2 regions of the Colwellia sp. MEBiC06753 genome follow, and region 2 is predicted to be linked to the other one. Evidence: predicted binding sites of a transcription regulator. Region 2 holds the regulator's gene; the other holds the start of a gene.
The links. The regulator FliA, encoded in region 2, starts transcription of late flagellar genes. The targets are predictions, from matches to a motif close to CTAAAGNTNNNNNNNNNNNNGCCGATA.
Positions count from the first base shown of each region.

Region 1: ACOB82_RS01480 (flagellar protein MotY) is a predicted target of FliA. The motif match lies at 5,106-5,132, and genes of this name have one in related genera.

Region 1 is NZ_JBQMTM010000001.1:309,031-321,006, reverse strand. It holds gene cysZ (sulfate transporter CysZ) at 1-246, shown strand, start outside; gene ACOB82_RS01495 (hypothetical protein) at 385-1,176, shown strand; gene ACOB82_RS01490 (hypothetical protein) at 1,293-2,126, opposite strand; gene ACOB82_RS01485 (M1 family metallopeptidase) at 2,266-4,107, opposite strand; gene ACOB82_RS01480 (flagellar protein MotY) at 4,197-5,072, opposite strand; gene rnt (ribonuclease T) at 5,221-5,880, shown strand; gene ACOB82_RS01470 (peroxiredoxin C) at 5,983-6,588, opposite strand; gene ACOB82_RS01465 (Grx4 family monothiol glutaredoxin) at 6,701-7,039, opposite strand; gene ACOB82_RS01460 (Fe-Mn family superoxide dismutase) at 7,308-7,889, shown strand; gene ACOB82_RS01455 (PrkA family serine protein kinase) at 8,104-10,038, shown strand; gene ACOB82_RS01450 (YeaH/YhbH family protein) at 10,070-11,347, shown strand; gene ACOB82_RS01445 (SpoVR family protein) at 11,357-11,976, shown strand, end outside.
Region 2 is NZ_JBQMTM010000013.1:37,200-49,175, reverse strand. It holds gene fliR (flagellar biosynthetic protein FliR) at 1-128, shown strand, start outside; gene flhB (flagellar biosynthesis protein FlhB) at 132-1,262, shown strand; gene flhA (flagellar biosynthesis protein FlhA) at 1,371-3,473, shown strand; gene flhF (flagellar biosynthesis protein FlhF) at 3,564-5,159, shown strand; gene ACOB82_RS11230 (MinD/ParA family protein) at 5,176-6,018, shown strand; gene ACOB82_RS11225 (RNA polymerase sigma factor FliA) at 6,036-6,755, shown strand; gene cheY (chemotaxis response regulator CheY) at 6,802-7,185, shown strand; gene ACOB82_RS11215 (protein phosphatase CheZ) at 7,210-7,953, shown strand; gene ACOB82_RS11210 (chemotaxis protein CheA) at 7,968-10,079, shown strand; gene ACOB82_RS11205 (protein-glutamate methylesterase/protein-glutamine glutaminase) at 10,106-11,245, shown strand; gene ACOB82_RS11200 (flagellar motor protein) at 11,238-11,976, shown strand, end outside.

The sequences.
Region 1 (11,976 bases), on a different contig from region 2:
TGGTTCCTGTTTGTTTCTTGGATGATGGCGATTCAATATTTAGATTATCCATTTGATAATCATAAAATTAATTTCGATATAATGCGCGAAAGACTCAATGAAAAGAAAGGCCAAAGTTACAGCTTCGGTATAACAACAGCGCTGTTTTCCATGATTCCTATTGTTAATATGATAGTCATGCCCGTTGCCATATGTGGCGCAACCGCGTTATGGGTTGATCACCATAAAAGGCCGTTACTTAGATAAAAAGCAGTGATAAAAACAAATAAACGACAACCAATAGCAATGATAAACGCCTTTGAATTCAGCGATTTCACTAAATATAGGTTGACCAGCTAGTACGTTGCTTTTACAGTTAACTAAAAGTCATGGAGTATCTTTTTGATGAACGTGAAAATAACTTCTGCGCTTGCACTATTAATTGCACTGCAAGCGCCAAGCGTAAGTGCAAATAACACGGATGCCAGCCAAAGCCCGCAAGACAGTCAAACAACCGCCGAAGTAACGGTTAAAAGTGACGAAAAAACTCAGGCACCACAAGCTCAACCAGCAGATGAAGTGGTTGTTAGTGATGAGCAAATGTCAGAGCAACAATTAGTCAATGAACAAGCGTTAGAAGAGGCCCTTGCTCAGGAAGCTATTTTGGAAGAGACGGTTGTCGAACTGATTGTTGATGAGGAATTAAGCGAAGGCGCAGAAGCGGTTGTTGAAATCGAAGTTGACGAACTCACAGTTACTGAAAACACTATTACTGAAGACACAGTTATTGAAGACACGTTTTTTGAAGACAATGGTGTTGAATTAACAAGCGATGAGCAAAGTGAGCTTCAGCAAAGTGAAACTCAGCAAAACGAGATGCAACAAAGTGATGTATATAACTTTGAACGACCAGTACAACAAACTGGAGATATCTCGATTCCTGTATTAACTGATGCGAAGGTATTTGCAGAGTTTACCGATCAACTGCCAGCCGTAGTTAACTTTTATACTCACGCAACTGAAGATGAAGTCATTGCTTTTTATGCCAATTATTATGGTGAGCCCGTTGATGAGCAACGTAAGCGTGGTCGCTTAACTGTCATTTATTACCATAATGATATCGCTACCCGCGTGGTAATTTCTGAGCAAGATAATTACCGTCAAGTAGACGTGTTACAAGAGAACGCGGCTTTATAGCAGGCCATTTCTACAATTAATTGCGGCAGTTAATTACAGCAACTAAACTTAAAATTCATTCAAAGGAACGCGGAATATAGTTATTAGCTATTACCGCGTTTTTTTAGTGCCAAGTTTTAGTGCCTATTTTTAGCTATTCGAAGCAAATGAAAACCCAATAAAATAGCCAAGCTAATACTCAAGCTTTCTGGCTCAGGTATAGAATTTACTTGATTAACTTCACTGGCTTTTATCGACATCTGTCTAAAAGCAAATGCTTCAGTACCAGCATTAGTAATTGCCGTTAACCGAACATTAAGCAATTGCCCAGCACCATTAATCCCATGGTTAAAATGGCTGAACGCATTCGTTAAGATGCGATTTCCGACCATCATAGGATCATTTAGCTCAACATTTTTCCCTGAAGCCAATTGATAAGATTGGCTAGCGTCTTCATTTACCTGACTTGCAAACAATGTTTGCCAGCGAGCACCATCAATTTGATAATGCCATTGAAACCAGTCGCCAGTTTCAAAGTCCCCCATTGCTGCCATTTCTATAGCAAAAGAAAGCTGTAACGCTGACGTTAATGTGGATGAAATATCAAATTGCCAAAATGCGTTTATCTCATCGAGTTCATTATCAGGATTAACAGTATCCACAATGCCGAAAAAAGGTTTACTTAATACACTTGAATCGACAATACCGTAATCATCTCGGTCATCAGATTTTGAGCTATCAAGCAAGACATCGGGTACTGCCCCTTGAGTGTTTATAAAGATTCTTGCGGCATCTTCTGGTGAAGTAAATTTATCAGTAAATTGATTTTGATAACCTATTAAAGCCAAGGAATCATCACTGATTATATTGTCTATCAGGTTAGCATTGGTTACAGGTGTAAATAGTGAAAAGATTAAAATAGCAGGCAGCAATATTATAGGTACCAGCCCGCCGAAAAGACGAATTTTCATAGCATATCCTTATGATAGGGTTAGCAATCCATTTGCTAAAGTCCATTTGCAAAATCTCATTTGCAAAAATAAGTGTAGAAGAAAAATAAAAAACCGCCAAATGGCGGTTTTTCAATTTATCGACTCAAGCCAATAAGGCTTACTTCAAGATATTATCAACCGTAGTTTGTGCCAGTGGGTGGTATCCCGCCCGAGCTTTTTGATAAACCTTGATTGCCCAAGCTTTTCCTTCAGGGGTTTCAGCTAAGGTTTTGTACAATTGCACAATAAGCTTTTGACGACCAATATTGATCAAATGCTTCTCCATAGCTGGGTAAATTGCCTGATAACCAGCGCGTAATGATAATAAATACCACGCGTGGGCGATTTCAGCATTTTTGCTGGTAGTCAGCCTATATGCGTTATCTAATTCAGCCATTTTATCTAAACTAATGTTTAGCGGCAGGTTATTAATAAAGTGTAACCACTCATGCAATGTCCAGTTTGTTGTAGGCAGTTCAGACAATGTCATTTTATCGCCAATATAGGCACTAATCTGCCTATCTATCGTGGTAAATGCGTCAGACTTAGCGCGAGGTACATCACTTGGTAAACCTTGTTCAAAAATCCATTCATTAATTTTTGCTTTTGTCACTATGCCAGGATGCTTATCCACTAACTCTGTCATTAAATACTCAACGAATTCCAGTGTGCCTAACGACTGAAATGCATGGTCATCGAAATATTGACGCATAAATGGGTCGAATACTTCACGGCCAAACTTTTGCTCTAAATAGATGAGGAATAATTGACCTTTGGTATATGGCACGCCAGTAAACGCATCATCAGGATCTCGGCCTTTTAGGTCGATATAAAGCTGAGTATCACCTGGTGCTAGTTCAGCAATTTCATAATTTAAGCCCTGCGCATCAAGTGCTTGTTCCATTAGCGCACGATCACGACCAAATACTCGTTCCATAATGCGATTTTCCACATAGCTAGTGAAACCTTCATTAAGCCATAAATCACGCCACGTTTCATTAGTCACTAAATTACCTGACCAAGAATGTGCTAATTCATGAGCAATTAAGTTCACTAAGCTTTTATCACCAGCAATAACTGTTGGCGTAATAAAAGATAAACGCGGGTTTTCCATACCACCAATAGGGAAGCTTGGCGGTAAGATTAACAAATCATAACGCCCCCAGCGGTACGGGCCATACATCTTTTCAGTTGCATCGATCATGGCTTGCGTATCATCAAACTCTGCAACAGCCGCATCAATTAAACTTGGTTCAGTATAAACACCTGTGATCTCACTCATAGGTTTAAAGACAATATCGCCAGCAGCAATAGCAATAAGATAAGGCGGCACCGCCTGTGGCATTTCAAAGTAATAATCACCATCGCGCATGGTATCAGGCTTATTATTGGCACTCATCACCGCCATAATATTATCTGGCGTGGTAATACGGGCGCTATAAGTCATACGAACACTTGGTGTATCTTGAGTTGGGATCCAAGAACGCGCATGAATCGCTTGATTCTGACTAAACATAAATGGCATTTTCTTGCCAGCAGTTTGCTCAGGAGTTAACCACTGTAAACCCGAGGCCTCAGGGGTTGATTGATAGTAAATACGTAACTTGCTTGGTTTAACTGGCGAATTTACGGTTAATTTACTGCCTAAAACACTGTCACGCTTAGCTAAATTAAATTCAGCTTTAAGCCAGTCATCATTAGCTGTTTTAGCTAATACCCGTTCTATCACTAAATCTCGCGTATCTAAAAAAATAGGCTGATTAGTTTTGGTCAACCACTTTAGGTCTAACTCAGCAAAACCTTTGAGTGCTTTTTGTTCAAAGTCAACGGCAAGGTCTAAGTATGTGTTAGTAATAACAACTTGATCATAATTAGCATAAGTGAATGCATCATTAACTTTGGCTTGCACTGTCAGCGCGGCAAAGAAATAAATCAGAGCACCCGTTAGAATTTTTTTCATCTTCAACTCTTTATTACAGTTAAAAAAATACGGCGGTAGATTAAACCTAATCTACCGCCGTATTCAACTCAATTCATCAGATTATCTGTCTAAAATTGTATTGGTTTTTCCATTTGAATAACTACACGTCTGTTTTGACCACGCCCTAAAGTTGTCTCGTTCGACGCAATATGGCGCTTCTCACCAAAGCCCGAGGCTTCTATTCTACTGGCTTCAATACCATTACTAACAAAGTATTCTCTAATTTTGTTTGCCCGGCGCTCTGATAATTTCAAGTTATTCCAACGACCACCGTAACTATCAGAATATGCATCAATAAGCACCAGCTCTAAGTCTTGATCAAGCTTCAGGTACTCAGTGATCATTGCCATTCTACGTTCAGACGACTTAGTAAACTTGTCACTGTTTGATTGATAGTTAAGTACGGTGTAAGCAATATCTTCAAAACTGTAATTCAGTAAATTACCAACACAGCCAATAAATTCTTTATAGGCTCGGCTAAACCTTGCGGTTGACAAGCCAACAGCAATTTTATCGTTTTCACTGTACCAGCCATTGTAATAAAACGTCGGGTTCATACCTTGCTCAAGCTCATTCAGCATAGTCCACGCAATTTTTTTACCTAGGCTCGGAGAAAATTGTTTATACAGCTTAAGATCAGCAAGTTTGTAGTCATTAAAGCCCGGTTTATAACTAGGAGCAACAGAGCGCACCTCTGCTAATGAATAGTTATCAGGCAAGCGCAACATATCTAATTCAAACAACATATTGTTATCGCGGCTGGCCTTACTGGAAAAAATAGCTTCACCGTAATTGGGAATAACATGGGATAAGGTGCAATTAAGTCGCGTATTACTCGACACCTGCCAGTGTGAGTTTTCAAGAGAAGCGCTATATTGCCGTATTCCCGCCTGTGAATTTCCGGCAAGCAAAGCACTTATAACAAAGGATAATATTTTTTTCATATTTCGGCGCTTAAACTAATACAGACTAACTTTTATCGGCAACTTCACTATTAACTTTAATCGCAAATCTGGGTTTTTTAAACGGTGTTATCGAGTTTAGCTTAATTTTTTGCGATAATAGCCGCCTTAGTCGAACTATACAAAATAAATGATGCCAGAAGCTGTAACAACGCCAGCAGAGCCTGTTGTTGAAAAATCCCTATTTGCCCAACGATTTCGTGGTTACTTCCCTGTGGTAATTGATGTTGAAACCGCCGGTTTCAATGCAAATACCGATGCTTTACTAGAAATAGCGGCCAGTGTATTACATTTAAATGATGAAACCGGTGAATTCTCGATTGATGAAAGCATTTGCTTTAATATTGAGCCGTTTGAAGGTGCCAATTTAGAGCCTTCTGCTTTAGCCTTTACCGGCATCGATCCGCACCATCCACTTCGTGGTAACGTGCAAGAAGCACACGCGCTAAAAGAAATATTCAAACTAGTCCGTAAAAAAATGAAAGCGGCTGGTTGCCAGCGCGCTATTATTGTTGCCCACAATGCCGCATTTGACTTAGGTTTTCTTAATGCTGCCACTGAGCGCTGTAATATCAAACGCAGCCCATTCCACCCTTTTGTTAGCTTTGATACAGCAACGTTAGCAGGACTTGCTTATGGCCAAACGGTATTAGCTAAAGCTTGTGTTGCCGCTGAACTAGAGTTTGATAATAAAGAAGCACATTCTGCGCTGTATGATACTGAAAAAACCGCTGAGCTATTTTGTAAAATCGTTAATAAATGGAAAGCTCTCGGCGGCTGGCCAGTCTAGTTAACCTGTTCAGGTAACAAGTTTCAGCCATAAAAAAACCAGCATTTTCGCTGGTTTTTAGTTCACTACTTTTTTATTTAGCTAATATAGCTTAGTAACTGATTATAAGTTATCAGCGTTGTCAGCTAGATAAGAAGCAACACCTTCTGGAGAAGCTGTCATACCTTTGTCGCCTTTGTTCCAACCCGCTGGACATACTTCGCCGTGCTCAGAGTGGAATTGTAAAGCGTCAACCATACGGATCATTTCATCAACGTTACGGCCAAGCGGTAAATCGTTAACTACTTGGTGACGAACAACACCGTCTTCATCAATTAAGAAAGAGCCACGGAAAGCAACGCCAGCTTCTGGATGCTCAACATCGTACGCTTGACAAATTTCATGTTTAACGTCAGCAACTAAAGTGTATTGAACTGGTCCAATACCACCTTCGTTAACTGGCGTGTTACGCCATGCGTTGTGGCTGAATTGTGAGTCAATTGAAACACCGATAACTTCTACGCCACGGCTTTTGAACTCTTCCATACGGTGATCAAATGCTAATAACTCAGAAGGACAAACAAATGTAAAGTCTAAAGGATAGAAAAATACAACCGCTTTTTTGCCTTTGATTGCTTCAGATAACGTGAAGCTATCTACGATTTCACCACTACCTAATACAGCTGCGGCAGTAAAGTCAGGAGCCGGACGACCAACTAATACACTCATTTTATTCTCCAATATTTTATTAAGTGTTAACAAGGCAAAGCCTCATTAAAAGTGAATTCACATCACAAGTATTGTGATACAAAAAATTATTTCAATGCCTGATAAAAATTTTTTACGAATTTTCTTCCGTTTTATGTTTCTCAGCAGTTTCTTTGATGATTGTTTGCAACTCGCCTTGTTGGAACATTTCTAAAATAATGTCGCAACCGCCAATTAACTCACCTTCTACCCATAATTGCGGGAAGGTAGGCCAATCAGCATACGCAGGTAATTCAGCACGAATATCTGGATTTTGCAAAATATCAACAAACGCAAACTTCTCGCCACAAGACATTAGCGCTTGAGAAGCCTGAGCAGAAAAACCACAACTTGGTAGCTTAGGAGAGCCTTTCATATATAACAAAATTGGGTTTTCAGCAATTTGCTCTTTAATGCGTTCAATCGTTTCCATAGTTACCTCTTGTGGTGTCGTTTGATTGATTTATTTAATATGGGCTGCGCCATAAAAATTCAATGGCTCGATGTAATCAAATAAAAATCATCTAATTATTCAGGTTAAAGCCTTGATAATAACGCTAGTAATACCTATATATTTCGGTAAACTAAGCATGGCTTCAAAAACTTGAGTATTTTACTCGGTTTTTCAGAAAAACAAAGTTAAACTTCGGCTTTGTTTAAGAACAATATTTTCTAATCAATATAAAATTCTGGAGATAATAATGGCTATCGAATTACCAGCGTTACCATATGCTATGGATGCATTAGCACCACACATTTCACAAGAAACGTTAGAGTTTCACTATGGTAAGCATCACAACACTTACGTTGTAAAATTAAACGGCTTAATTGAAGGCACTGATTTTGAAGGTAAATCTTTAGAAGACATCGTAAAATCTTCAGAAGGCGGTGTATTTAATAACGCAGCGCAAATTTGGAACCACACATTCTACTGGAACAGCTTAAGCCCTAATGGTGGTGGCGAGCCTACAGGCGCATTAGCCGATGCTATCAATGCAAAATTTGGTTCTTTTGAAGAGTTCAAAGCAGCGTTTAACGACAAAGCAGTGAACAACTTTGGTTCAAGCTGGACGTGGTTAGTCAAAACAGCTGACGGCGGTGTAGACATTGTTAACACCTCAAACGCGGCAACCCCATTAACTGATGACAGCTTAACACCGTTAATGACAGTCGATTTATGGGAACATGCTTACTACATTGATTACCGTAATTTACGTCCTAGCTACATGGAAGCATTCTGGGCTTTAATTAACTGGGATTTTGCGTCAGCAAACTTCGCTTAATTAGTCGACAGCTTATCCCACTGAAAAGCCAGCGCATCTGCTGGCTTTTTTATATCTTCTTTTTGCCTAACAATAACCCGTCACCTCTAAATTTCATTTACAAAATTTCTTGTTGTTTTTCTCACAGTTAAGCAAATTGCTACTAAACTTAACAATAGAAATCACTTATTCGCGGTCTAATTTAACGTGACCTGAGTTCTATTTGGAGGCGGTTATGAGTATATTTAAGCATTATCAATCGCGCTACGAACAAGCACAGCAAGAAGAGTATTCACTGCAAGAATTTCTAGATATTTGCCGTGAAGATAAAATGGCTTATGCCAGCAGCGCAGAGCGCCTATTAAAGGCCATTGGCGAACCCGAAATGATCGACACTTCGCCAGTGCCTAGCCTTAGCCGAATTTTTTCTAATAGAGTTATTGCTCGCTATCCAGCTTTTAAAGACTTCTATGGCATGGAAGAAGCCATAGAACAAATAGTTTCCTATTTAAAACATGCCGCTCAAGGCTTAGAAGAGCAAAAGCAAATTCTTTATTTGCTTGGCCCAGTTGGCGGTGGTAAATCATCGCTAGCTGAAAAGCTAAAAGCACTCATGCAACAAGAGCCGATTTATGTACTAAGCGCTAATGGCGTTCGTAGCCCAGTTAATGACCATCCGTTTTGCTTATTTAATCCAGAATCTGACGGCAAAATACTACAAGATGACTACAAAATACCAGCACGCTATTTAAATCCAATAATTTCGCCCTGGGCAGCGAAACGTTTACATGAATTTAAAGGCGATATTGCTCAATTTAAAGTGGTCAAAGTTTACCCGTCAATTCTTGACCAAATTGCCATTGCTAAAACTGAGCCGGGAGATGATAACAATCAAGATATTTCAGCGTTAGTAGGTAAAGTGGATATTCGCCAACTTGAACATTACGCCCAAAACGATCCTGATGCCTACAGCTATTCTGGCGCATTGTGTCGGGCCAACCAAGGGGTAATGGAATTTGTCGAGATGTTTAAAGCGCCGATTAAGGTACTACATCCTTTATTAACTGCCACGCAAGAAGGCAACTACAACCCAACCGAAGGTTTATCTGCCCTGCCGTTTAACGGCATGATTTTAGCGCATTCCAATGAATCTGAATGGCAAACTTTTAGAAATAACAAAAACAACGAAGCATTTTTGGATAGGGTTTACATCGTTAAAGTACCTTATTGTATGCGAGTTTCCGAAGAAGTTAAGATTTATAAAAAACTATTAGATAACAGCGAATTAAAAAATGCGCAATGTGCGCCTGATACCTTAGAAACGCTAGCGCAATTTTCAGTGCTGTCACGGTTAAAGGAACCTGAAAACTCCAGTATTTACTCAAAAATGCGGGTCTATGATGGGGAAAGCTTAAAAGATACCGATCCTAAAGCAAAATCCTACCAAGAATACCGCGATTATGCTGGTGTTGATGAAGGCATGAGCGGCTTGTCCACTCGTTTTGCATTTAAGATTTTATCTCGGGTTTTTAACTTTGATCATATGGAAGTTGCTGCAAACCCAGTTCACTTGTTCTATGTGCTCGAACAGCAAATTGAGCGAGAGCAATTACCCAAAGAAACCCAAGAACGTTACCTTAACTTTCTAAAAGGTTATTTAACACCGCAATATATCGAATTTATCGGTAAAGAAATTCAAACCGCTTATTTAGAGTCGTATTCTGAATATGGTCAAAACATTTTTGATCGTTACGTCACTTATGCAGATTTTTGGATCCAAGACCAAGAATACCGCGACGCTGAAACTGGCCAACTGTTTGACCGCGAAGCGTTAAACAATGAACTGGAGAAAATAGAAAAAACCGCGGGTATCAGTAACCCCAAAGATTTCCGTAATGAAATCGTCAATTTTGTCTTGCGTGCTAAAGCTAATAACAATGGCAAAAACCCAACATGGACCAGTTATGAAAAACTGCGCACCGTTATTGAGAAAAAAATGTTTTCAAATACCGAAGACTTATTGCCGGTGATTTCATTTAACACCAAAACCTCAAGCGATGATCAGCAAAAACATGATGACTTTGTTGAGCGCATGATGGCTAAAGGTTATACCAAAAAACAAGTTAGACTGCTGTCTGAATGGTATCTACGCGTCAGAAAATCTTCTTAAATTAGCAAGTAACAGTTTAAGGAGCAGTAACATGGCCAACTTTATTGATAGACGACTTAATAGCAAGAATAAAAGCACGGTGAATCGCCAGCGCTTTATTCGCCGCTATAAAAGTCAGATCAAAAAGTCAGTCGCTGATGCCATCAATAAGCGTGGCGTCACCGATGTCGAAAGTGGCGAGAGTATTACCATTCCGCGGAAGGATTTAACCGAGCCAATCTTTCACCAAGGAAAAGGTGGTATTCGCGACCGAGTTCATCCAGGCAATGATCAATTTACCCCTGGCGATAGAATTAATCGACCGCCGCAAGGTGCTGGGCAAGGCTCAGGTCAAGGAGATGCCAGCAACACAGGTGAAGGCGAAGATGACTTTGTTTTTTCTATTTCAAAAGACGAATATCTCGACTTATTGTTTGAAGACCTTGCCTTACCCAATTTAGAAAAAAATCAGCTAGATAAACTGATTGAATATAAAACCGTGCGCAGTGGCTATACTGCCGAAGGCGTACCCGCCAATATTGATATTGTGAAATCACTACAAGGCTCCATTGCCCGTCGCATCGCCATGACCTCAGATAAGCGCCGGCAATTACATGAATTAGAACAAGCGCGCGAACAGCTGATTAACGACAAACATGAACATATCAGTGAAATCGCAGCCCTTGATCAACAAATAGCCGAACTGAAAGCCAAAATAGATAAAGTGCCCTTTATTGATACTTTCGATTTGCGCTATCGCAACTATGCCAAACAACCGGTACCGACATCAAAAGCCGTGATGTTTTGTTTAATGGACGTTTCAGGCTCAATGGACCAAGCAACCAAAGATATCGCTAAACGTTTTTATCTGTTGTTGTACTTATTTTTAACTCGCACTTACAAACAAATCGATGTGGTTTACATTCGCCACCACACCCAAGCAAAAGAAGTGGATGAACAGGAATTTTTCTACTCTCAGGAAACTGGCGGCACTATTGCCTCAAGTGCGTTAAAGCTAATGGATGAAATTATTCAAGATCGATATAGCGCTAATGACTGGAACATTTATGGCGCGCAAGCCTCTGATGGCGATAACTGGGCGGATGACTCGCCATTATGTAAACAAATACTGTTAGAAAATATTCTCCCCAAAGCTCGGTACTTCAGTTATATCGAAATCACCCAACGCGCTCATCAAACCTTATGGCACCAATATCAAGACGTTGCTAATCAGTGCAGCTATTTTGCGATGCGTCATATTCGAACCGTTGAAGATATCTACCCAGTATTTAGAGAGCTATTTCGCAAAGATGAAAAATCGGCGGCGTAAGGACATTCTATGAAAAAACGCACTCCGTTAGATGACAGTCCTGATTGGACCTTTGATAAACTTGAGCTTTACCAAGCGGAAATTGCTCGGGTCGCTGAGCATTACCGTCTTGATACTTATGTTAATCAAATAGAAGTGATCACTGCCGAACAAATGATGGACGCTTATGCTAGCGTTGGCATGCCAATTGGTTATAACCACTGGACATTTGGTAAAAAGTTTATTCAAACCGAGCAAACGTACAAGCGCGGTCAAATGGGCTTAGCTTATGAAATTGTCATTAATTCCGACCCTTGCATTTCGTATTTAATGGAAGAAAATACCATGACCATGCAAGCACTGGTTATGGCTCATGCCTGTTATGGCCACAATTCATTTTTCAAAGGAAATTATTTATTTAAGTCGTGGACAGACGCCAGTTCGATTATCGATTACTTATTATTTGCCAAACATTATATTGCTGAATGTGAGCATAAATATGGTATTGATGAAGTTGAAGCGACATTGGATGCCTGCCACGCGTTAATGAACCACGGGGTTGATCGCTATAAACGCCCTCAGAAAATATCGTTAGATGAAGAGCTAAAGCGCCAAAAAGAACGTGAGGAATACTTACAGTCGCAAGTAAA
Region 2 (11,976 bases):
TCCCGATTACGATGACTGCAGGTTTAATTATTATGTGGTTAACTTTTGGTAATTTTTACCTGCACTTTGAGCAGCAGTGGCAGCGGGCCATTGATTTTACCTGTGATTTAATTGTTTGCAGAGGATAGCACATGGCTGATTCTGACTCAGGCGAACGCACCGAAGAACCCACGGCCAAAAAACTCTCAGATGCCAGAAACAAAGGGCAAATTGCTCGTTCTAAAGAGTTAGGAACACTGTTTGTTTTAGTGGGCAGCGCTTGTGCTATGTTATTAGTGGGCAGCTCACTTGTAGACGCACTATCAACAGTGATGAAGCGCATGTTTAGTTTATCCCGCGAAGAAGTCATGGATACGGCCACTCAATTTAAAATTGTCGGTGAAGTGGTCAGTTCATTAGCCGTGCCAATGGCTTGGATATTTGCCATCATTATATTAGCCGCTTTTGTCGGGAATATATTGCTTGGTGGCTACAACTTTTCATGGAGTGCCATGGCGCCGAAAGCAAGCAAATTATCACCTATTGCCGGATTTAAACGGATGCTGGGCGCTCAGGCGGCAATTGAATTTATTAAATCTATTTTAAAGTTTTTAGTGGTATTTACTGTTGCCATCATATTGCTAACAGGGTTGTTTGAAGAAATTATCGGTTTAAGTTTAGAGGCGATACCTAATAACTTTGGTCATGCCGTTAGCATGTTATTGTGGATGTTTTTAGCGCTAGCATTGTCATTGATTATTATTGCTGTGGTAGATGCCCCTTATCAGGTTTGGAATCATACCAAGCAATTAAAGATGACCAAGCAAGAAGTCAAAGATGAAATGAAAAATGCTGAAGGTAGCCCTGAAATTAAAGGGCGAATTCGGCGAGCACAATATGAAATGTCGCAGCGTCGAATGATGCAAAATGTGCCTGATGCAGATGTAGTGATCACTAACCCGACGCATTTTTCAGTGGCTTTAAAGTATGATGCCGAGGTTGGTGGTGCGCCTAAAGTGATTGCCAAAGGTGCCGATGAAATGGCACTCCATATTCGTACCATAGCGAAAGAGCATGGCGTTGAGATTTTGCAATCACCAGCTTTAGCCAGATCATTATTTTATACCGCCGAAGTGGATGAAGATATTCCTGAGGCGCTATTTGCGGCGGTTGCACAAGTGCTGGCGTTTATTTTTCAGCTTAATATGCACCGCAAAGGTAAAGGGCGCCGGCCTGTACCACTATCAAAAAACCTGCCTATTCCTGACGACTTCCGTTACTAATTGACTTAAAATTATTCAATTAACTTTAAAGCAGGCATTGTTGGTCTGCTTATTGCTCAATAGCTGATAACGTCAAAATTTTATCTTTATTATCGAGTCGTTTCGAGCATGCAGTTATTAGCGAATTTTTCCCAATTTGATAAAAATAAATTCAAAAATGTTTCTGGTTTAGGCACGCCGTTTATTGTTGTTGCCGTATTGGGCATGATCATTCTGCCTATGCCGGCATTTTTATTGGATGTGTTGTTCTCATTCAATATTGCACTGTCGCTTTTGGTCTTGTTAATTACTGTCTATACCCTAAAACCGCTAGAGTTTGGCGCATTTCCATCCGTATTGCTGATTGCTACGATCTTACGTTTGTCATTAAACGTTGCCAGTACCCGAGTGGTTTTATTAGAAGGCCATGAAGGGCCTGATGCCGCCGGTGCGGTTATTGAAGCCTTCGGTTCGGTTGTCATCGGTGGTAACTACGCCGTTGGTTTAGTGGTGTTTCTAATACTAATTATTATTAACTTTGTGGTGGTGACCAAAGGTGCTGGCCGTATTTCTGAAGTAACCGCGCGCTTTACCTTAGATGCAATGCCGGGTAAGCAAATGGCAATTGATGCCGATTTAAATGCCGGTTTTATCACTCAAGATCAGGCGCGTGAGCGTCGTATCGAAATTACCAGTGAAGCTGATTTTTATGGTTCGATGGATGGTGCCAGTAAATTTGTTAAAGGTGACGCGATTGCCGGTATTTTAATTTTATTTATTAATATTGTCGGTGGTTTAGTCATTGGGATGGTGCAGCACGACCTAGATTTTAACTCGGCAGTTGAAATTTATACCTTGTTAACCATAGGTGATGGCTTAGTTGCTCAAATCCCGGGCTTATTGCTTTCTGTAGCGACTGCTATTGTGGTAACTCGTCAAAATACATCTCAAGACATGGGCGAGCAAGTAAGTGCGCAACTTGGTCAGTCTCGCTCTTTATATATTGCCGCAGCCGTGATGTTCGTTATGGGTATTGTCCCAGGTATGCCACATTTGGCGTTCTTGTTTTTTGCATTTGCTATCGGTGCGGTGGCGTTTTTCGGTGATAAATTAAAAGCGAAAAAAGCTGAAGAAACTGAGCGTGAAGCGCAGGAGCAACATGTACAAACTCAACAAAAAGAAGAGGAAATAAAAGATTTAAGTTGGGATGATGTCAATCATGTTGACGTTATTGGTTTAGAAATAGGTTATCGCTTAATTCCACTGGTTGATAAAGCTCAAGGTGGTGAACTGCTTAATCGAATCAAAGGTGTGCGTAAAAAATTATCGCAGGAGTTTGGCTTTTTAGTTCCAGCAGTACATATTCGCGATAACTTAGACCTAGAGCCAAATACTTACCAAATTTCATTAATGGGAGTGGCTATTGGAGAAGCCGAAATTCGCCACGACCATGAACTGGCAATTAATCCAGGTCAAGTTTTTGGCGCGCTTGATGGTATTCCTACTAAAGATCCGGCATTTGGCTTAGATGCTGTCTGGATCAAACAGAACCAGCGGGAGCAAGCGCAGTCACTCGGTTATACCGTAGTAGATGCTGCAACGGTATTAGCGACTCACTTAAGTCAGATATTAACTAATAATGCCGCTCAGTTAATCGGTCATGAAGAAGTACAAAACCTATTAGATAGACTGGCGAAGAATTATCCGAAATTGGTTGAAGGTTTAATTCCTGATACCTTGTCGTTGGGTACTGTTGTGAAAGTATTACAAAACTTAATGAATGAAGGTGTCGCAGTTCGTGATATGCGCAGCATTGTTCAAACGTTAGTTGAGTACGGGCCAAAGAGCCAGGATGCTGAAGTATTAACTGCCGCAGTCAGAATAACCTTACGTAAATTTATCATTCAAGACCTCGTTGGCGCCGCTAGCGAAGTGCCCGTCATAACTTTGGCTCCTGAGTTGGAACAGATGTTGCATCAGTCTATGCAAATGGCAGGTGACGACGGCGCAGGCATTGAACCAGGTTTAGCAGAGCGCTTACAAAAATCGCTAAACGATGGGGCGCAACAGCAAGAATTAGCCGGCGATACACCAATTTTACTGACATCAGGCATTTTAAGAACAGTATTAGCTAAATTTGTTAAATACACGATTCCGGGGTTAAGAGTTATCTCTTATCAAGAAATCCCAGATGATAAACAAATTAGAATTGTTAGTGCGATAGGCCAATAGGCGAATACTTTGAGCTAAAAATGTCAGTTAGTAGGATTTAAACTAGTTTCCTTCAGGCGGGTCCTGAGTAGCTGAATTAAGGGGTTATCAGTGAAAATTAAACGTTATGTTGCAAGAGATATGAAAACAGCACTAGCTCAAATTAAAGAAGAGTTAGGTGTAGATGCAGTAATCATGTCTAATAAGAAAATCCCGGAAGGTGTTGAAATTATGGCGGCGCAAGACAATAGTGCCAGTTCAGCTCCTGTGTCAGCGCCTCAAGTTAAGTCAAATAATGATTTGGCCGATGATGTTGTACAACTGTCGCAACCACCCGCTTCTTCAATTTCATCCCAAGTTGCAAACGCAAGGACAAACGATAGTGTGCAAGGTAGCGTTAATGAAGAAGCTAATGAACAGCATACCTCGCCAGCAGACAGTCTATCAGCGCTATTAGCAAGAAATGTTCAACAGCAAAATGGTGCAACAACTAATACTAATGGTACTCAGTCAGCTGCTAACCAGGCAGCTAACAATAGCAACGCTATGGATTTAGAACAGCAGTTAAAACAATTCACGGATCGGCTTGTACAGCAAAATCAAGGACAGCAAAACCAAGGTCAGCAAGAGCAATATACTCAACATAGTGAGCAAGTAGCTAATAATGGTGATGAATTTGCCAGCCCAAGTTTCGCCAACCAAACCTCTGCCCATCAGACATTTGCTGGTAATACCACAAAAGCAAATATTTCTGGCAATAGTAGTGTCGTCAGCATGGATGATTTTAATCAAATGAAAGCGGAAATGGCCTCTATTCGCCAATTGCTAGAACATCAGGTATCTGGTTTGATGTGGCAAGATATGGCGCAAAAAGACCCAAGCCGCGCAATGCTAATTGATAAGCTAGTTGCGATGGGAATTAATGAGCAGTTAGCCGATCAAGTAGCGGGTTTTGTCCCCAATCATTTATCCGATGAGCAAAGCTGGAACAGTGCGTTGCAGTTGTTAACTAGTCAAATTAACACGACCAATAATGATATTATTCACCGTGGTGGTGTTGTGTCGCTTGTCGGCCCTACTGGAGTAGGGAAAACGACAACATTGGCCAAGCTTGCTGCACGCTTTGCCCAAATTCATGGGGCAGATGAGTTGTTGTTAATATCAACTGATACTTACCGCATCGGTGGGTTTGAGCAACTCGAGACCTACGGCAAAATTATTGGTTGCTCGGTCAAGCTAGCGAAAGATGCCCAAGTATTAGAAGCACTGCTACAACAATACAGCAACAAAAAATTAGTATTAATTGATACCGCAGGCATGGGACAACGAGATATGCGCCTTGCTGAAAACTTATCGGCATTAGTGTCAAATTCTCGCCTACGCATTCGCAATTATTTAGTATTAGCCGCTAATACTCAACAAGCTGTAATGCAAGAAAATGTCGAGCGCTTTAAGAAAGTGCCATTGTGTGGATGTATCTTTACTAAGCTGGATGAAGGGCTAAGTATGGGCGAAATTATCTCTACTTCAATTCAAAATGCATTGCCAATTGGTTATCTAACAGACGGTCAACGCGTACCGGAAGATATTAAAGTTGCAAATGCTGAAAAATTGGTTAGTCTTGCAGAGAAAATAGCAAACAAATCAGCAATGAAATTCAATTTTGTTGCTAATAAACAACCAATAGCATCGGCTGCTTTTGGTTAACCATGAGAAGTTGTAGATGATAGACCAAGCGAGCGGCTTAAGAAAAATGCAAGATTTAAAACAAGTCAAAGTAATCGCAGTTTCTGGCGGCAAAGGTGGGGTAGGTAAAACGAACGTTTCGTTAAATACCGCTATAGCGCTAGCTAAACAAGGAAAGAAAGTACTGGTTTTAGATGCCGACTTAGGTCTTGCTAATGTCGACGTAATGCTGGGCTTACGTGTTCAAAAGAATATTTCTCATGTGCTCAGTGGCGATTGCGAATTAGATGACATTATTATTGAAGGACCATGTGGGATTAAAATTATTCCTGCTACTTCTGGTACTCAATCTATGGTTGATTTAACGCCATCAGAGCATGCCGGCTTGATTCGCGCTTTTAGTGATATGCAAACCGACTTTGATGTGTTGATTGTTGATACTGCCGCCGGCATTTCTGACATGGTATTAAGCTTTTCTCGTGCAGCGCAAAACGTTATGTTAGTGGTGTGTGATGAACCTACTTCTATTACCGATTGTTACGCATTGATGAAATTGTTAAGCCGTGACCATGGCGTATTTAAATTTAAAGTAGTTGCCAATATGGTGCGTAGCATCAAAGAAGGACAGCAATTATTTGCTAAACTAACCAAAGTAACCGATCGTTTTCTAGATGTGGCAATTGAGCTAGTGGCTATTGTGCCGTTTGATGAAAACATTCGAAAATCAGTTCGTAAACAACAGGCCATTGTAGAAGCGTTCCCTGAATCTCCAGCGGCTAAAGCGTTCACTGAGTTAGCAACCAAAGTTAACCAGTGGCCAATACCTAATGTGCCATCAGGCCATTTAGAATTTTTTATCGAGCAACTTCTAGATAAATAACTGGGTACGGAGCTTAAGTGGTTAAAGCCAATGCTTATACTAGCTATCAAGATAAGTCGACGTTAATACAAGAATATACGGTTCTTGTTAAGCGTATCGCTTACCATCTTTTGTCACGATTACCGGCAAGTGTCATTGTTGATGACCTGATTCAGTCGGGCATGATAGGATTGCTAGAAGCTGCTAGCAATTTTGATAACGCTAAAGGCGCCAGTTTTGAAACCTTTGCAGGCATTCGTATTCGCGGTGCTATGCTGGATGAAATTCGAAAAGGTGACTGGACCCCACGCTCGGTTCATAAAAATAGTCGAATGATCAGTGATGCAATCAAGGCATTAGAAGCTAAATATGGCAGAGATGTTACCGATGCAGAAGTAGCTGAAAAACTTGATATTTCATTAAATGAATACCATCATATCCTAAACGATGTCAGTTCGGGTAAAATCATCGGTATCGAAGACTTAGGCGTTAGTGATGATGTCATCACATATGAAGACGGCTATGAAAGCGATGACCCGTATCATACAATTGAACAAGTTACATTTAAAAAAAGACTGTCAGAGTGTATTTCGACTTTACCTGAGCGAGAAGCTTTAGTACTGTCACTCTATTATGACGAAGAGCTTAATTTGAAAGAAATTGGTGAAGTTTTAGACGTTAGTGAGTCTAGAGTCAGTCAAATACACAGTCAAGCTATGCATCGTTTAAAAGCTCGTATGCAATCTTGGCAAAGTTAAGTAAAATAGTTTGTAAACTTATTAAGATAATTCACCGGAGGGTGCCTTGGATAAAAATATGAAAGTGCTAGTTGTTGATGACTTTTCAACAATGAGACGAATTGTTAAAAACTTATTACGCGATTTAGGCTTTACTAATATTCAAGAAGCTGATGACGGTAGTACAGCCTTACCTATGCTTCAAGGTGGTGACTTTGACTTTGTGGTGACTGACTGGAACATGCCAGGCATGCAAGGTATCGATTTATTAAAAGCCATTCGCGCAGATGAAAAGTTAGCACATATTCCGGTATTGTTAATTACAGCAGAAGCGAAGAAAGAACAAATCGTTATGGCTGCGCAAGCAGGGGTAAATGGTTACATCGTTAAGCCTTTCACTGCTGCAACGTTGAAAGAAAAGCTAGATAAAATTTTTGAACGATTAGGGTAAGCACTCTGCTCGCGAGGGAATGGTATGACTAAAGTATCTGGCGGAAATATCACGTTAGAGCAAGCCAAGCAATTGGTTGAGTTTCTGGAAAATGAACAGCAAAGTGAAGCTGATAAGCTGCTTTCAGAAATTCAAAGCCCTATAAATTCAGAACTATTTGCAGAAATAGGGAAGCTTACACGTCAATTACATGATTCTATGATGAATTTTCAATTGGATTCTAGAATTAATGATTTGGCAAACGCTGATATTCCTGACGCAAAAGAACGTCTAACTTATGTAATTACTCGCACCGAAGATGCGGCTAATAAAACAATGGACGCGGTAGAGTCAATATTTCCGGTTGTCGATACTATCCAGCAACAAGTTAAGGCGGTAGACCCGCTTTGGAATAAGTTAATGCACAATGACCTTAAGCTTGGTGAGTTTAAGGAATTATGCATTGATATTGATAAATTACTGAAAACTACTTCAACAGAAACTGAGCATATGCATGCGTTAATGACGGATGTATTAATGGCGCAAGATTTCCAAGATTTAACTGGGCAGGTTATTCGCAAAGTTATTGATCTTGTTATCGAAGTTGAAGATAGCTTAATTAATATGCTGACAGCGTTTGGCTTGTCGGAAAATGAACAAAAACAAAAAGCAACCCTGAAAACTGGTGAAAATCTAGTAGAAGGGCCAATTGTCAATACTGAAGAACGCGATGATGTGGTTGCCAACCAAGATGATGTTGATGACTTATTGTCGAGTTTAGGGTTTTAGCAGGAGTTTGGTGCATGTCCTTTGAAGCGGATGAAGAAATTCTACAGGATTTTTTGATTGAGGCGGGTGAAATCTTAGAAGCCTTGTCTGAACAATTAGTCGAGTTAGAGAACGATCCTGATAATGCCGATTTATTAAATGCAATCTTTAGAGGTTTCCATACCGTCAAAGGCGGCGCTGGCTTTTTGTCATTAACCGAATTGGTTGACTGTTGTCATGGTGCTGAGAATGTTTTTGATATTTTAAGAAATGGCCAGCGTTCGGTAACACCAGAGTTAATGGATGTTATCTTACAAGCACTTGATGAAATCAATGTCATGTTTGCAGCGGTACAAAACCGTGAACAAGCAGACCCTGCACCACCAGAGTTGCTGGCTGAGTTACACAGGTTAAGTGTACCTGAAGGCGCTGAGAGTGCTAGTGCATCAACTCCGGAGCCCGAGCCAGAACCCGAACCAGAAGTTATCAGTGAGTCGAGTGATGGTGACTCAGAAGAGATGACAGAAGATGAATTTGAAGCGCTGCTAGACGAGCTCCATGGCGCCAATAAGGGCCCTAGTGAAGTAAACACAGGCAGTGAAGCATCAAATAGTGATGAAATTACCGATGATGAATTTGAGTCACTTTTAGATGAACTGCATGGCCAAGGGGCTTTCTCATCAACTACAGCCAATAGTGCCAGCTCAACCGCTTCTGATGAAATTGATGATAATGAATTTGAAGCGCTTCTAGATGAATTGCATGGTAAAGGAAAAGCGCCGTCAAAAAGTACAACGCCAACACCTGCAGCAAATAAACCGATGTCACCGGAACCTGTCGCTAAACCAGAAGCTAAACCAACACCTTCATCACAGCCAGCTGCAAAACCCGCAGCTGCGGCACCAGCAAAAGCGCCAGCTAAAGATAAAAAGCCGGCTGCTCAGTCTGCTCCTCAAGCTGAAACTACGGTTCGTGTTGATACTAAACGCCTAGATCAAATTATGAACATGGTTGGTGAACTCGTACTTGTACGTAACCGATTAACCAGCCTTGGTCTAACAAAAGAAGATGAAGAACTAAGTAAAGCCATTACTAACCTAGATGCGGTAACTACCGACCTTCAAGGGGCAGTCATGAAAACTCGCATGCAACCAATCAAGAAAGTGTTTGGTCGTTTCCCTCGAGTAGTTCGCGACTTAGCAAGAAGCTTGAACAAAGAAATTAAGTTAATACTAGAAGGTGAAGAAACCGATCTCGATAAAAACTTAGTAGAAGCATTGGCCGATCCACTGGTTCACTTGGTTAGAAACTCGGTGGATCACGGTATTGAAGAACCAGATGTTCGCCAAGCAAATGGTAAGCCCAGAGAAGGTACTGTGGTGCTATCAGCATCACAAGAAGGTGATCATATCCTGTTAACCATTCGTGATGATGGTGCCGGTATGAATGCTGAAAAATTAAAGAGTATTGCAATAGACCGCGGTGTTTTAGATGCCGAAGCTGCAGCAAGAATGCCTGAAAAAGAAGCATTTAACTTAATATTTGCGCCAGGTTTTTCAACCAAAACTGAAATTTCAGAAGTTTCCGGTCGTGGTGTCGGGATGGACGTTGTTAAAACGAAAATTACCCAACTAAATGGTACGGTTAATATCGACTCTGAATTAGGTGTTGGAACGGTGCTTGAAATTAAGGTGCCATTAACGCTAGCAATCTTACCGACCTTAATGGTGGTAGTTGGCGAACAAATATTTGCCTTGCCATTAGCTGGCGTTAACGAAATATTCCATTTAGACCTTACCAACACAAATGTTGTTGATGGTCAGCTAACAATAATTGTTCGTGAAAAAGCCATTCCACTATTCTATCTGGATCAATGGCTACTCAAAGGTGGTGGTCAAGCGCCACGCGATAAAGGTCATGTCGTGATAGTACAGCTTGGTAGCCAACAAGTGGGCTTTGTTGTAGATAGCTTGATTGGACAAGAAGAAGTCGTTATTAAGCCACTTGATCGACTATTACATGGTACGCCAGGCATGGCTGGGGCAACGATTACCAGTGATGGCGGTATAGCGCTTATCCTAGATGTACCAAGTATGTTGAAGTTTTACGCCAAAAAATCTGACGTATATAGAAAATTACGTAAGTAACTTTACGCCAACTTAAGAGACAGTAAATGGCTTATAAAGTATTGGTCGTCGATGACTCTAGCTTTTTTAGACGCAGAGTCAGTGACATCTTAAACCAAGACTCAAACATTGAAGTAATTGATGTCGCGGTAAACGGCAAGGAAGCAGTTGAGAAAGCAGCTGAGTTACGTCCTGATGTCATTACTATGGATATTGAAATGCCAGTGCTCAATGGCATTGAAGCGGTTAAAGCGATTATGGAAAATACGCCAACCGCAATTTTAATGTTTTCCTCCCTAACCCATGAAGGTGCTAAAGCAACTTTTGAAGCACTCGATGCTGGGGCACTAGACTTTTTACCGAAAAAGTTTAATGAAATAGCAAAAAACAGTGAAGATGCGGGGAGCTTACTAAGAAATCGCGTACTTGAGCTTGCAAGAAAAAGTAGCTCAGTTCGTCGAGGTTTTATTAAAAAAAGACCAAGCACGCCAAAAGCTACCAGTATACCGGCAGCACCCTTATTTAAGCGAACTGAATTGGCAAAGCCACAGGTTTCGACTTCATCTGCAAGTCTAGGGGCTAGTAAACTTAGAAAAAGTTCGGGCAAAAAATATAAACTGTTAGCAATAGGTACTTCGACAGGAGGCCCGGTTGCATTACAAAAAATATTAACCCAGCTACCCAAAAATTTTCCCTTACCTATCGTTATGATTCAGCATATGCCCGCAGCATTTACTGCAGCATTTGCCAGTAGGTTAGATTCGCTGTGTCAAATTTCTGTCAAGGAAGCAAAAGATGGTGATCGTTTACAGTCAGGTGTGGCTTATTTAGCACCGGGCGGTATGCAGATGATGATTGATGGTACAGAAAATGCTTCAAAACTTAGGGTTAGAGAAGACGACTCAGCAAGAGTTGCTTATAAACCAAGTGTAGATATAAGTTTTGGCTCAGCAGCTAAAGTATTTTCCGGTGATGTTTTGGGGATTATATTGACAGGTATGGGGGCCGATGGAAGGGAAGGTTCTCGTATGTTAAAAAATAAAGGTGCTACTATTTGGGCACAAGATGAGGCAAGTTGTGTTGTTTATGGTATGCCTCAAGCCGTTGCTGTTGCCGGTATTTCAGAATTATCGTTGCCACTTGATGAAGTTGCAGCGACCATCATAAAGGAAATTGGCAATGGATAAGCTCAGTTTAGCTGGACTTATTCTTGCATTTTTCGCGATTTATTTAGGTTTTAGTATTGAAGGTGGTGCCATCGCCGCCTTATTCGAACTTCCAGCATTTATCATAGTTTTTGGTGGCACCGTAGGTGCGGTTATGTTGCAGTCATCTACTGCACAGTTTACTCATGCCATGTCTTTATTAAAGTGGGTGTTCCAACCGCCACAATTTGATTTAGTTAAAGGTATTGATGATATCGTTGAATGGGCGAATAAGTCGCGAGAGTCAGGTTATTTAGTCTTAGAAAACATTGCTATTGATGTTGAAGATAAGTTTACCAATAAAGCGTTAAATTATTTAGCTGATGGTATTGAAACAGAACAATTAATTTCGTCACTTGAACTTGATATCGAACTTTATCGCGAACACGGTTTGCGTTCGGCAAAAATATTTGAATCTATGGGCGGCTATAGCCCAACCATTGGTATATTAGGCGCGGTACTTGGCCTTATTCAGGCGCTTGGTAATTTAACTGATCCTGACTTATTAGGGCAAGGTATTGCTACGGCATTTGTCGCGACAATCTATGGTGTTGGTTTTGCAAACTTAATTTACATTCCTGTTGCTAATAAGTTGCGTGGTATTATCCATCAACAAACCATGTATCGTGAAATGATGGCGCAAGGGCTTATTGCTATATCACAAGGTGAAAACCCTCACGCGATTGAAAATAGACTTTCTGCATTCAGGCTAG